DNA from 2 places in the Kineococcus rugosus genome. Region 2 is predicted to be linked to the other one. Evidence: riboswitches for the same ligand, from Rfam matches in the RefSeq annotation. Region 2 holds a riboswitch; the other holds the start of a gene.
What was found. Region 2 has a riboswitch for cyclic di-AMP ahead of ACRYM6_RS13730 (transglycosylase family protein). Riboswitches for the same ligand answer to the same signal wherever they lie in the genome.

Region 1 (7,089 bases), on a different contig from region 2:
AACCCCGTCGCCACCGGCAGGTCCGGCAGGTGCACGACGCCCGCGCGGGCCTCCCCGTGCGCCAGCGCCCGGGCCACCTCCGCCGTGACGGCCGCCGTGGCCCGCGTCTGCCGGCGCCCGGTCACCGCGCGCGCCGCGTGCTCGCCGGAGGCCGACCAGGCGTCGGCGCGGACGGTGAACACGTCCCCGCCGAGGTGGACCCGGCCCAGGGAGCGGGCCAGCGCCGAGCGCACCCGCCCGGACCCGCTCCACGGCGTGCGCCGCAGCAGCCCGAGGGTGCGCAGCGTCGCGGCGGCCGGCCGGGAGTCGAACGCCAGCCGGCTCGTCGTCCTCGCGCCCAGGGCCGCCGCGACGGCCGGGGCGTCGGCGAAGGCGAACTCCCGCGCCCGGCGCACCAGGACGGTCCCGCCGGGACCGGGCAGGTGGACGGTCGCGTCCGGGGCGGCGGGTGCGGAGTCCAGCAGGGAGTCCACGGTCCAGCGCACCGCCGCCGGGCCGTGGCGCTCGGCCGCGCCGAGCAGGACGGTGATCTCCACGCGCACCGCGCCCCCGACCGCGGCCGCGGCCTCGTGCGCCAGCAGGTTGCTCGCCCCGGGAGCCAGGCCCACCGACAGGACGCCGGTCGCGCCGTGCTCGCGGGCCGTCGCGTCCAGGCCGGCCAGCCGGGCCAGGTGGGCGGGTGTGGCGCCGACGTCGACGAACCCGGCCCCGGCCTCCAGCAGCGCCCGCGCGGCGGCGACCGGGCCCTCCACGGTCAGCACCGCCACCCGGGCCCCGCGCGCGAGGCGGCGCACGGCCGCGGGGTCGTCGAGGTCGGCCGCGCTCCACCGGGTGCCCAACCGGGCGGCCAGCTCGCGCAGCGGCCCCTCGCGCCGGCCCACCAGGACCACGTCGCGGCCGAACTCCGGCGCCAGCGCCCCGGCCACCCGCGACCCGACCGCACCCGACGCCCCCACCACCAGGATCTCATTCACTGTAGTGACGCTACAGCGAGCGTAGGGTGGAACCCGTGCCCACCCGGACCGAGAAGGCCCGCGCCACCCGCCGTCGGGTGCTCGACGCCGCCTGCCAGCTGTTCACCGAGCGCGGCTACGGGGCCACCAGCGTCCGGCGGATCGCCGCCGCGGCCGGGGTCGCCGAGCAGACCGTCTACTTCACCTTCGGGACCAAGGCCGCGGTCCTGGCCGGGGTCCTGGACGTCGCCGTCGCCGGGGACGACGCCGACGTCCCCACGCTCGAGCGCCCCTGGGCGCGCGCGGTGCTGGCCGAACCCGACCCCCGGCGACAGCTGCACCTGCAGGCCGCCGGTGCCGCCGACGTGCTGGCCCGCGTCGCCGGCTCCCTGCAGGTGCTGCGCGCCGCCGCCGACGCCGACCCCGCCGCCGCCGAGCTGCTGACCCGGAACGAGGCCCAGCAGCGCACCGTGCAGCGCGCCTTCCTCGCCGCCCTGGCCGGCAAGGCGACCCTGCGCCGCGACCTCGACCGCGCCGTCGACGTCGCCACCACGGTCCTGTCCGACCACAGCTGGCGAAGGCTCGCGGCGGCCGGCTGGAGCGGGCCGGACTGGGTGGGTCTCAGCGCCGGGGTGCTCGCCGCCGACCTCCTGGGAACCCCTCCGGGAACCTCCCCGCGAACTCCCGGGTGATTCGGGGTGACAACCCCGGCCCACCGGTCGTACCGTCGAAGGACACGGGAAGGAGGTGGTCCGACACATGGTTTCTCATCGGACGCGTGAGGTGGCTGCCCGCTAGCAGCTGCGTGACAGGACGCGGACCGCTCTGGTCGCCCCGCGCAGCGCGGCGAATCCACGGCAGTCACCGGGTCCCCGGGTGCCGGACCGTCCAGCCGGCCCACCCCGCAGGTCGTCCGACCGGCGGAGGTGGAAGTGCCCGGGGGCTTTCCCCTGTCCGGGGACGACCACGGGAAGTTGTCCCGGACAACCACCTATCCTCGACGGCGTGAGTTCCGCCCCGGCCGCCCGCCGACGACTCCTCGCCGACACCACCCCGCTGCGCGAGGTCCCGGCCTTCCGGTGGCTGTGGATCGGGCAGTCGCTGGCCGGCATCGGCACCCAGCTCACCGTCGTCACCGTCGGGTTGCAGGTCTACGCCCTGACCTCCTCGACGTTCTCGGTCGGCCTGGTCGGGATCTTCGCGCTCGTGCCGCTCGTGGGCCTGGGGCTGTACGGCGGCTCCCTCGTCGACGCGCACGACCGGCGGCGGGTCGCCCTGATCGCCTCCCTCGCGCTGTGGGTGCTCGCCGTCGCGATCGCCGCCCAGGCCTGGTTCCACGTCGGGTCCGTGGAACTGCTCTACGCGCTCGTGGCCCTGCAGAGCGCCGCCTTCGCGGTCAACAACCCCGCCCGCTCCGCGATCGTGCCGGGCATCGTGCCGCGCGAGCTGCTGCCGGCCGCGAACGCGCTGTCCGGCACCACGAACGCCCTCGCGCTGACCCTCGGGCCGCTGCTGGCGGGTCTGCTCGTCGGGACGTGGGGGTTCCAGGCCGCCTACACCGTCGACGCCGTCACGTTCGTCGCCGCCCTCGTCGGCCTGCACCGGCTGCCCGCCATGCCGCCGGAGACCGCGCCCGGCGCCCACCGGCCGGGGGTGCGCTCGGTCCTGGAGGGCGTCCGGTTCCTCGGCACCCGGCCCAACGTGCGCATGACGTTCCTGGCCGACCTGTGCGCCATGGTGTTCGCGATGCCGCGCGTGCTGTACCCCGCGATCGCGGCCGCCGAGCTCGGCGGCGGGGCCCGCACCGTCGGGGTCCTCGGCGCGGGTTTCGCCGCGGGGTCGGTCCTGGCCGGGTTGTTCTCCGGGCCGCTGGGCGCCGTCCGCCGGCAGGGCGCGTTCGTCGTCGGCTGCATCGCCGTCTACGGCGCCGCGGTCGCCGCCTTCGGGGTGGTGCTCGTGCTCGCCCCCGACGGCGCCGGGTGGGCGCTGTGGCTGTGCGTCGCGCTGCTCGCGGTCAGCGGCGCGGCCGACGCGGTGAGCGCGGTGTTCCGCGGCACGATCCTGCAGGTCGCCACCCCCGACGCGCTGCGCGGCCGGTTGCAGGGCGTGTTCATCGTCGTCGTCGCCGGGGGGCCGCGGCTGGGCGACCTCGTCCTCGGCTCGGCCGCGAGCGCCGTCGGGGAGGCGTCGGCGGCGGTGGCCGGGGGAGCGGCGTGCGTCGTCGCGGTGCTGGTGCTCGCCGGGCGGCAGCGCGGGTTCCTGCGCTACGACGCCCGCCACCCCGTCCCCTGACCGGGGCCCCGGCCGCGGGGGGTCAGGACCGCAGGCGGGCGTAGTCGTCCAGCGCGACCTTCCGCTCGTGGGCGTGGTCGACGATGCGCTCGGGGTAGCCGTGGGCGTACCCGTCGGCGGCCTCCCACGGGGTGTGCACGGCCTTGCCGGTCAGGTGCCGCAGCTCGGGCACGTAGCGCCGGACGTAGTCGCCGGCGGGGTCGAACCGCTGCCCCTGGGTGACGGGGTTGAACACCCGGAAGAACGGGGAGGCGTCCGTCCCCGACCCGGCGACCCACTGCCAGCCGTGGTTGTTGCTGGCCAGGTCCCCGTCGCGCAGCCAGTGCATGAACTCCCGGGCCCCGTGCCGCCACTCGACGTGCAGGTCCTTGACCAGGAAGCTCGCGACGATCATGCGGACGCGGTTGTGGATCCAGCCGACCGACCGCATCTGCCGCATCCCGGCGTCGACGATCGGGAACCCGGTCCGCCCCTCGGACCAGGCGGCGAACGCCTCGCCGGGTTCGTCGTACCGCAGCGCGGCGAGCTGCGGCTTGTAGTACTCCCGGGCCGTCTCGGGCCGGTTCCACAGCACGTCGGCGTAGAACTCGCGCCAGCACAGCTCGGTGCGGTACGTCTCGGCGCCGCGCGAGCGCTGGCGGCGCAGCGCGGCCAGCAGCGTCCGCGGGTGCAGCTCGCCCCACTTCAGGGCGTGCGAGAGCTGGGAGGTCCCGTCGTGGTCGGGGCGGTCGCGCTCGTCGCCGTACCCGGCCAGGCCGTGGGCGAGGAAGTCCTCCCACCGCTCGTGGGCCGCTCGCTCGCCCGCCTCGGGCAGGGTCAGGTCGCCCAGGTCGGGCTCGGCGGGCCAGTGGCGGCCGTCGACGCCCTCGCCGTCGCCGGTCCAGGTGACCGCGCCGGGCGCCGGGGCCGGGTCCGGCCAGCCGTGCTGGGCCCAGGCGCGGGAGAACGGCGTGAAGACCTGGAAGGGCTTGCCGGAGCCGTTGAGGATCGTGCCGGGGCCGATGGCGTAGGGGGTGCCGGTCCGGACGAGCTCGCGGTCGTCGGCGGCCAGGGCCGCGGCGACGGCGTCGTCGCGGCGCCGGCCGTAGGGGCCGGCGTCGGCGGTGACGTGGACGCGGCGGGCGCCGGCGCGGGCGGCGACCCGCGCGACGACGCGGGCGGGGTCGCCGCGCTCGACGACGAGCCGGCCGCCGAGGTCGGCGTCCAGGGCGCGCAGGGACCGCAGCAGGTACGTGCGCCGGACGTCGCCGGAGGGTCCCCACAGGGCGGGGTCGACCACGAACAGCGGCACGACGGCGCCGTCGGCGGCGGCGGCCAGCAGCGCCGGGTGGTCCTCCAGCCGCAGGTCCCGCCGGAACCACAGGACGCTCGTGCTCTCCTCGCGCGCAGCCACGGCCGCCGACGCTACCCACGCCGGGTCCGGGCCGCGATCGCAGCGGGCCGCCCGGTCACCGGGCCCCGGTGCCGGAGGGGCGGGCCAGGGGTGCGACCACGGCCGTCCGTGCCGGATGATGGGCCCCGTGAGCGATCTCATCGACACCACCGAGATGTACCTCAAGACGGTCTTCGAACTGGAAGAGGAAGGCATCGTGCCGATGCGCGCTCGCATCGCCGAGCGACTCCACCACTCCGGGCCCACCGTCTCCCAGACCGTGGCCCGCATGGAGCGGGACGGGTTGCTGCACGTCGGCACCGACCGCCGGCTGGAGCTGACCGAGGCGGGCAACGCCAAGGCCATGCGGGTGATGCGCAAGCACCGGCTGACCGAGCGCCTGCTCACCGACGTCATCGGGCTGGAGTGGAGCCTGGTGCACGAGGAGGCGTGCCGCTGGGAGCACGTCGTGTCCGAGGAGGTCGAGAAGCGGCTGGTGGCGATCCTGGACCACCCGCACTTCGACCCGTACGGCAACCCCATCCCGGGTCTGGGCGAGCTGGGGGAGGACGCGGCCGCCGAGGCGTTCCGCTCCGGCGTCCAGCCGTTGACGGCTCCCGACGTCGAGGGCCGGCCGGTGGTCGTGCGCCGGCTCGGGGAGCCGCTGCAGACCGACGTGCCGCTGCTGGCGCGGTTCCACGGCGCGGGGCTGGTGCCCGGCGCCGAGGTCGTCGCGAAGTCCGTGGGCAGCGGCGTGGAGGTCGCGGTGGGCGACGGTGTGGTGGACCTCACGACCGCCGAGGCGGGGCACATCTTCGTCGCGCCGCTCTGAGGAGCCGACCCGCATCACCCGTCCGGCCCCCGCACCTGCACCGCACCGTGATCCCGGTGACGCTGCGTGCGGGGGCCGTTCGTCGTCCAGCGCCGGACGAGATCGGCGCAGCGTCTCGATTCGTCACTCTCCGTTGGGATTGTGACGACGACCCGTCACACTCCCGGCACCCGTTCGTCACCGGGTCGTGACATCGCGCCGGAGGACGGGTTATGGTCCACCCGCAACCACGACAGCGCACGTGGTCGCCCTCGCGTGGACGCCGAGCCCTGCCACCACGTCGAGGTTCCCCGAGACAGCTCATGGCAGGGGTGGGGGAACCACGTTTCCCGGGCGACGTCCGACCCTCCGGTCGGTCCGAGCCCTAGGGGTGAAGCCGGTGCGAACCGGCCGGGCAACTCCAGCCCGAACCCGACAGCTCACCTCGCAGGCGTCGGAGAGGCCACTTCCTTGACGACTCGCGTCCAGGCGCGCCACCGCGCCGCCGTCCGTCCCCTCACGCCCTTGAACGACCTGTCGGACAGCGTCGCCCGCACCGCCGGAGGGGCCGCTCGCACCGGCGCCGTCGCGGCCGCGGCCGGTGGCCTGCTCCTCGCGGTCGCCCTGCCCGCCGGCGCGGCCCCCGCCGCCGCCCCGGCCGCGGTCGACAGCTCCGTCGCCGCGGCCGTGCCCGCCGCCTTCGGGGCCAACCCGATCGGCGTGGTCTCCGCCCCGGCCACCGCCGCCGCCCCCGCGGCCACCGCGACCTTCGCCTCGGCGCCGGCCCCGGCCCCCGTGGTCGTCGCCCCGGTCCTGGAGCGGGCCGTCCGCGCCGGCGACGCGGCCCCCGTCGTCCACTCCTCCGTGGCCGAGAGCGCCGTCGCCGTCCCGGTGGCCGCCCCGGCCCCGGCCCCGGCCCCGGCGCCCGCCCCCGCTCCCGCGCCGGTCCCGCTGGGTCACCAGATCCTCGCCGTCGCCGACGACTACGCCGGCGTGCCCTACGTCTACGGCGGCACCACCCCCCGCGGCTTCGACTGCTCCGGCTACACCAGCTACGTGTACCGCCAGCTGGGCTTCGAGATCCCCCGCACCGCCAACGCGCAGAAGCAGGCCGCCGCCGGGATCTCCCGCGGCGACGCCGTCCCCGGCGACCTCGTGTTCTTCTCCAACGGCGGCGGCCGCGCCTACCACGTCGGCATCTACGCCGGCGACAACATGATGTGGGACGCCCCGCGCGCCGGGAAGCCCGTCCAGCTGCGGGCGATCTGGAGCTCCGCCGTCACGTTCGGCCGCCTCGCGCCGACCGTCTGAGCAGCACCCGGACACACCCCCCCCGCCAGGCGCGGGCCGTCGCACCGACGGCCCGCGCCTGCGTCGTCCCCGGCCCCCGCCACGCGTGCGGCGGCCGTGCCGGGTGGGATTCACGGGAAAGTTGCTGACTGCTCCACCACCGGCGACGTACTCTCCCTCCAAGGACGTCGGACCGGACCACGACGCGGAGGGGCGATGACCACGAGTCACCCCGGAGCCACCCCCCGAGCGGGGATCGCGATACCGCACGGCCGGTCCACGGCCCAGGTCACGGGGCACCACCGCGTGCACCACCACCATGTGACCGTCGTCGCTCCCTCAGAGGCGCCTCCCCCCGTCGGGGGAGGCGC
Region 2 (7,089 bases):
GCGCCGGGGACCGGCTGCTGGCCCTGGCCCCGCGCTCGCCCAAGGTCCGGGACGTCTCCCTGCGGCTGGACAAGGCCCGCCGGCAGATCGAGTTCGCCCGCCGCTACATGGACCTGTACAAGGCGTACACCGAGGCCGAGCTGCGGTTCGTCGACGACAACACCCTGGCGCTGCACCGGGCGCTGGACCCCGCGGACGTCGAGCTGTTCGGCTTCGACACCTCCACGGTGGACTGGACGCACTACTGGCTGGAGTCGCACTGCCCGTCGGTGACGACGCAGATGCGCAAGTACGAGGAGATCCGCCGCCGCCGCACGCAGGCCGAGCAGCGCGGGCCCCGCGAGCTGCGGCCGGTCGCCGAGGGCGCGCCGCCCGTGCTGGCCGTGTTCGACCTGGCCGGGACGCTGCTGCCGGGCACGGTCGTCGACTCCTACCTGACGCTGCGGCTGTCCTCGCTGGACGCCCCGGCCCGCATCGCCGAGTTCGGTCGCGTCGTGCGGCACCTGCCGGGCTGGATCGCCTCCGAGCGCCGCGACCGGGGCAGCTTCCTGCGCTCGCTCTTCCGCGGGTACGCGGGGGTCGACCTGGACGCGCTGGAGGCGTACGTCGACGACGTCTACGCCCCCGCCTTCCTGGAGCAGGTGTCCTCCGACGCGCTGCGGCGCATCCAGGCGCACCGCGACGCGGGGCACCGCACGATCCTCATGACCGGTGACGTGCGGCAGGTGACCCGCCCGCTGGCGGGGCTGTTCGACGAGGTGGTGTGCACCGAGCTGGACGAGCAGGTGACCGACGGCCACCGCCGGGCCAGCGGGTTCCTCACCTCCCCGCCGCTGGTGGGCGAGGCGCGCGCGGCGTGGCTGCGCCGGTACGCCGAGGTCGAGGGCGCGGACCTGTCGGCGAGCTACGCCTACGCCGACTCCCACGTCGACCTGCCGCTGCTGAAGACCGTGGGCAACCCGACGGCCGTCTCCCCCGACGTGCCGCTGTTCCGGGTGGCGCGGGCCTCGCGCTGGCCGGTGCAGGACTGGGCCGCGTCCTCGCCGGCGCGCCGGCTGCGGGTGCCGCAGCAGGTGCTCGCAGGCACGGACTGACCGGGGTCGCGGCGGTGCGGACCCCTGCGGGCCGCGGGGGGCGTGGCAGGATGCGTCTCGTGAACTCCGCGCCGCCGCTGACCGTCGGTGTGTCGAGGACCGGAGGATGGCGAGGCTGATGGGATTCCCGCGACCGACCCGCATCGTGCGTGCTCTGCCGTTGCTGCGCAAGCGTTCCCAGGGGGCGCCCGAGCCCGGGGGCGGGAGCCGCTCGGTGCACCGCAACGACTGGGTGCGCTCGGCGCCGGCGACGCTGGTCCGGTCGACGCTGCAGCGGGTCCTGATGACCCCGGTGATGCGGTCGCAGGTGACGATCCACGTCCACGACGTGGAGGTCCTGGACCGGCTGGGGACGGCGGCCGTGCTGGTCGCCAACCACTCCTCGCACCTGGACGCGCCCGTCATCCTGGAGGCGCTGGGGCCGCGGCGCCGGCGCCGGGTGGCGATCGCGGCCGCCGCCGACTACTTCTTCGACGTGTGGTGGCGGGCGGCGCCCTCGGGCCTGGTGATCGGGACGTACCCGCTGGAGCGGCGCGGGGGCCGGGGGCCGAACCAGTCCTCGCAGCTGCTGCACGACGGCTGGAGCCTGGTGATCTTCGCCGAGGGCGGGCGCAGCTACACCGGGGAGATGCGGCCGTTCAAGAAGGGCGCGGCGTACCTGGCGCTGGAGGCGGGGGTGCCGGTGGTGCCGATCGCCCTGCGGGGGACGTTCGACGCGATGCCGCCGCGGCGCAACTGGCCGGTCCCGGGGCGTCCCCCGATCCACGTGACCTTCGGGGAGCCGCTGCACGGCCGCGAGGGTGAGCGGGCGGGCGACTTCACGTCCCGCATCGAGGAAGCGGTCGCGAAGCTGCTCGCCAACTCCTGACGGAGCGTGATGTGCACCACACTCGTGGTGCACATCCCGCCCGGTGGCGGGGGTTCCGGTCACGAACCGGTCTCCGGACGGTGTACGGCGGGCCTCGGACGCGTTACCGTCAGGACGTCTCCGGGGCCACTCGGGGACACGGCCGCGGAACGCCGAGTCCTGCCCACCGCGCGCCGGCAAAGAGCCCGTGGGCAGGAGCGGGGGACCCAAGGTTCCTCGGACGACCGCCCCGGCGGGAGTCCTCGGGGTGAAGCCGCGCCCGCGCGGCCGGGTCAACCAACCTTCGACCCGAACCCGACAGCTGACCTCGCAGGCGTTGGAGGTCACCATGTCTGCGATCCGTCGCGCCCCCGCGCGCCACCGCGCGCCCCGCACCACCACGTCCCTCCGTCGCGGGCTGCTCGCGACCGTCGCGGCCGGCGCCGCCGGCGCGGCCCTGCTGGGCCCCGTCTCGACCGCCTCCGCCGCCCCGGTCTCCGAGTGGGACCGCCTCGCCCAGTGCGAGTCCGGCGGCAACTGGCACATCAACACCGGCAACGGCTACTACGGCGGGATCCAGTTCAGCGCCCGCACCTGGACCGGCTTCGGCGGCGGCCAGTTCGCCCCCCGTGCCGACCTCGCCACCCGCGAGCAGCAGATCGTCACCGCCGAGCGCGTGCTCGCCAAGCAGGGCTGGCGCGCCTGGCCGTCCTGCTCCCGCAAGCTGGGCCTGAGCGGTGCGGCCGACCCGGTCGGCATGGAGCAGGCGCTGCTGCACCCCGCGCCCGCCCCGGCGCCCGCCCCGGCGCCCGCGCCGGCTCCCGCCCCGGCTCCCGCCCCGGCCCCCGCGCCCGCCCCGGCTCCCGCGGCGGTCGTCGAGTCCGCTCCCGCCCCGGTGCGCACCCACACCGTCGCCCCCGGCGAGACGCTGTACCGCATCGCCGTCAACAACGGCGTCGTCGGCGGCTACGTCGCCGTGTGGAACGCCAACCGCGGCGCGATCGGCGACAACCCCGCGCACATCCGCGTCGGCCAGGTCCTCGTCCTGCCCTGACCCCCCGCGACCGGGACCGAGCCCCGGCGGTCCAGGACGGCCCCACCGCCGTCCTGGACCGCCGGGGCTCGTCACGTCACGGGCAGGCGGTGGGCCGCTGGCCGAAGACGTGCCGGCGCACCCAGGCGTGCATCGCGACCGCCGCGGCGGCCCCCACGTTGATCGAGCGCGTCGACCCGAACTGGGCGATCGCCAGGACGTCGACGCAGTGCCCGACGGCCTCCGCGGTCAGCCCGGGGCCCTCCTGCCCGAAGAGCATCACGCACGCGCGCGGCAGGTCGTACGTCTCCAGCGGCACCGACCCCTCGACGTTGTCGATGCCCACGATCGGCAGGTCCCGCTCGGCGGCCCAGGCGGCCAGGGCCGCCACGTCGGCGTGGTGGTGGGTGCTGAGGTAGCGGTCGGTGACCATCGCGCCGCGCCGGTTCCAGCGGCGGTTCCCGACCACGTGCGCGCCGGCGGCGTTCACGGCGTTCGCGGTGCGCACGACGGACCCGATGTTCGCGTCGTGCTGCCAGTTCTCCACCGCGACGTGCAGCGGGTTCCGGCGGGTGTCGAGGTCGGCGACGATCGCCGCGTTCGACCAGTAGCGGTACTCGTCGCCGACGTTGCGGCGGTCCCCCTCGCGCAGCAGCTCCGGGTCGTACCGCGGGTCGTCGGGCCAGGCCCCTTCCCAGGGTCCGACGCCGACGACCCGCTGCTCCTGCTCGCTCACCCGGGGATCCTCCCAGGTGTCAGGCGACCTTCTTCCAGGCGGACTTGAAGCCCAGCGAGCGCCCCGTCTGGAGCAGGCTGTTCTCGTACAGCCGCCGCGCGACCGCCACGAACAGCAGCGCGGTGACGGCGATGACGCCCAGCGACAGCAGCGGCTCCCACAGCGCGACGTCGCCCTGGACGACCCGCTTGGGCATGACCATCGGCGAGGACAGCGGCACGTAGGACAGGGCCGTCTGCAGCGTCCCCGGCTCGTTGACGGCGAACGAGGCGAGGAACGGCAGCATCACGAACATCTGCACCGGCATGGCGGTGGACTGCAGGTCCTCCAGCCGGCTGGCCATGGACCCCGCCGCCGCCCACAGGCACGACAGCATCGCGAACCCGAAGACGAAGAACACCAGGAACCAGGCCGCGGCGGTGGGGATGCCGGGGATCGACTCCAGCAGCTCCGGCTGGGCGATCCGCAGGGCGATCACCCCGGCGGCGACGAGCAGCAGGACCTGCCCGAACGCCAGCAGGCCGTTGCCGAGGATCTTGCCGATGAGCAGCTGCCGCACAGGGACGGTGGTCACCAGCAGCTCGATGACGCGGGTCTGCTTCTCCTGCACGACGCTCTGCGCGATCGAGTACCCGAAGATGACGACGATCTGGAAGAACAGGACGGCGAAGGCCAGGCCGAGCAGGTAGACCGTGAACGGGTCCACCGCGTCGGGGGCCAGCAGCACCGTGGTCGGCGGCGGCAGCGACAGGACCGCCCGCACGTCGTCGGCGCCGACCCCGAGGGCCTCGAACCCGGCGACGGTCTGCGCGGCGTCGATCCGCGCGGTGAGGACGCTCGCGAGGGTGTCGGACACGGTGCGGTCGCCGACGATGGTCGTCCCGGCGTCGGTGACCAGCACCGCCGCGTCGACGTCGCCGTCCCGCACGGCCTGCTCGGCGGCGGCCGCGTCGGGCTGGTCGCGCAGCACGACCCGGTCGTCGGAGCTCTCCCCCGGCTGGGCGGTCTCCACGTAGGGGCGCGAGTCCCCGGTGACGGCCACGTCGTAGTCGTTCGAGCCGCCCGAGATCACCCCCGGCAGCACCGCGGCGAGCGCGACGATGACGAAGAGCAGCGCGGTGGAGAAGATGAACCCCTTGTCCCGCAGTCGCTCGGTCATCTCGCGCTGGGCGACGATCCACCACTGCCCCTTCACCGGGACACCTCCTGGAACAGTTCGGACAAGGTGGGCAGCAGCGGCGCGAACGACCGGACGGGCCCGCGGCGGACGGCTTCGGCCAGGACCCGCTGGTCCAGGTCGCCGGCGTCGTCGGGCAGCTCCAGGACGACGCCGTGCCGGCGGCGCTCGACGACCCGGACCCCGGGGACGTCGCGCAGCCAGTCGAGGTCGGTGTCGGCGACCAGCTCGTAGCGGGACCCGCCGCGTTCGCGGCGCAGCTTCTCCGGCTCGCCGGAGGCGACGACCCGGCCGCCGTGCAGGATCACCAGGTCGTCGCAGAGGCGGTCGACGAGGTCGAGCTGGTGGCTGGAGAACAGCACCCCGACCCCGGCGGCGGTCTTCTCCCGCAGCAGCTCGGCCATCGCGTCGACGGCGAGGGGGTCCAGGCCGGAGAACGGCTCGTCGAGGACGAGCAGCTCGGGGTCGTGGATGAGGGACGCGGCGACCTGCACGCGCTGCTGGTTCCCCAAGGACAGCGACTCCAGCTTGTCGCGGGAGCGTTCCCCCAGGCCCAGGCGGTCCAGCAGCTCCTGGCCGCGGCGCGCGGCGGCGGCGCCGTCGACGCCGTGCAGGCGGGCCAGGAACACCAGCTGCTCCAGGAGGCGGCCCTTGGGGTAGAGGCCGCGCTCCTCGGGCATGTAGCCGAAGCGGCGGCGGGTGGCGAGGTCGGGGACCTCCCCGCGGAACGTCACCGACCCGGAGTCGGCGGCGAGCACCCCCAGGGCGATCCGCATCGTGGTGGTCTTCCCGGCACCGTTCGCGCCGACGAAGCCGACCATGCGCCCGTCGGGGACGCTGAGGCTGACGTCGTCGAGCGCGAGTCGGTCCCCGAACCGGCGGGTGATGTTGTCGAGGACGAGCACGCCGCCGAACCTATGCGTCTGCTGGGAGGGGACGCGTCCACCGAACGTCTACCCGGCCCTCACCTCGTCGGGTGGACCTGCACGGCGGTCGCCTCGACCGCGAGGTGGACGGTCGCGCCGGGGCTGAGGTCGAGCGCGGCGGCCGCGGCGACGGCCACGTCGGCCAGCACCTCCCCGGCCGCGGCCCGGGCCCGGACGCGGACGACGTCCCCGCGCGGGCTGACGTCGACGACGTGCGCGGGCCACCCGCGGGCGCCGCCCCCGGGGTCGGCGGCGGGGTCGGGGTCGGGGGCGTGGACGGCGACGGCGGACGGGCTGAACAGGGCGACGCCGCGCTCGCCCGCGGCGCCGTGCACGCGCCCGCCGACGGTGGTGCCGTCGTCGGTGCGCAGCCCGTCGGCGGTGAGGGTCCCCGGCAGCAGCACCAGCCCGGCCAGGCGGGCGCCGAACGCGCTGCGCGGCGCGGTGAGGACGTCCTGGACGGCGCCGCGCTCGACGACGCGGCCGCCGTCGAGGACCACGACGCGGTCGGCGAGGGCGAGGGCGTCGAGGGGGTCGTGGGTGACGAGGACGGCGGAGCGGTCCCCGCCGCGCAGGACCCGGCGCAGCACCTGCCGCACCTCGGGGGCGGCGGTGACGTCGAGCGCGGCGAGCGGTTCGTCCAGCAGCAGCAGCCGCGGCCCGGCGGCCAGGGCGCGGGCCAGGGCGACCCGCTGGGCCTGCCCGCCGGACAGCTCGTGGGGGCGGCGGCCGGCGAGGGCGGTGGCGCCGACCTCGGCGAGCAGGTCGGCGGCCCGGTCCCGGGCCCGGCGCCGGGACGCCCCGGCGCTGCGCGGGCCGAACGCGACGTTGCCCGCGACGTCCAGGTGCGGGAAGAGCAGCGCGTCCTGGGCGAGCAGCCCGACGCCGCGCCGGTGCGGCGGGACGAAGGTGCCGCGGTCGTCGGACAGGACCCGGCCGTCGAGGACGACGCGGCCGGCGGTGGGCCGCAGCAGCCCGGCCAGCAGCGCCAGCAGCGTCGACTTCCCCGCCCCGTTGGGGCCCACGACGGCCAGGACCTGCCCGGGCGCGACCTCGCAGCGCACGGCCAGCGCGCGGGGGGCGAACCCGACGTCGGCCTCCAGGCTCACGGGCCGGCCCGCCGTCCCCGCACGGCGACGACCACGACGACGGCGACGACGACGAGCAGCAGCGACAGCGCGGCGGCGGCGTCGGGGTCGGTCTCGCGCTGGAGGTAGACCTCCAGCGGCAGGGTGCGGGTGACGCCCTGCAGGCTCCCGGCGAACGTGAGCGTCGC

Region 1: linked by a shared signal. The riboswitch ahead of ACRYM6_RS07735 (C40 family peptidase) and the one ahead of ACRYM6_RS13730 (transglycosylase family protein) in region 2 are both predicted to bind cyclic di-AMP.

The regions. Positions count from the first base shown of each region.
Region 1 covers NZ_JBJLSJ010000010.1:106,828-113,916, forward strand. The annotation lists gene ACRYM6_RS07710 (saccharopine dehydrogenase family protein) at 1-974, opposite strand, end outside; gene ACRYM6_RS07715 (TetR/AcrR family transcriptional regulator) at 1,010-1,645, shown strand; gene ACRYM6_RS07720 (MFS transporter) at 1,959-3,245, shown strand; gene ACRYM6_RS07725 (cryptochrome/photolyase family protein) at 3,268-4,638, opposite strand; gene ACRYM6_RS07730 (metal-dependent transcriptional regulator) at 4,766-5,449, shown strand; cyclic di-AMP (ydaO/yuaA leader) riboswitch at 5,728-5,897, shown strand; gene ACRYM6_RS07735 (C40 family peptidase) at 5,954-6,739, shown strand.
Region 2 covers NZ_JBJLSJ010000022.1:2,008-9,096, reverse strand. The annotation lists gene ACRYM6_RS13740 (SDR family oxidoreductase) at 1-1,094, shown strand, start outside; gene ACRYM6_RS13735 (lysophospholipid acyltransferase family protein) at 1,213-1,962, shown strand; cyclic di-AMP (ydaO/yuaA leader) riboswitch at 2,103-2,293, shown strand; gene ACRYM6_RS13730 (transglycosylase family protein) at 2,291-2,995, shown strand; gene ACRYM6_RS13725 (TrmH family RNA methyltransferase) at 3,072-3,710, opposite strand; gene ACRYM6_RS13720 (ABC transporter permease) at 3,730-4,905, opposite strand; gene ACRYM6_RS13715 (ABC transporter ATP-binding protein) at 4,902-5,792, opposite strand; gene ACRYM6_RS13710 (sulfate/molybdate ABC transporter ATP-binding protein) at 5,852-6,922, opposite strand; gene ACRYM6_RS13705 (ABC transporter permease) at 6,919-7,089, opposite strand, start outside.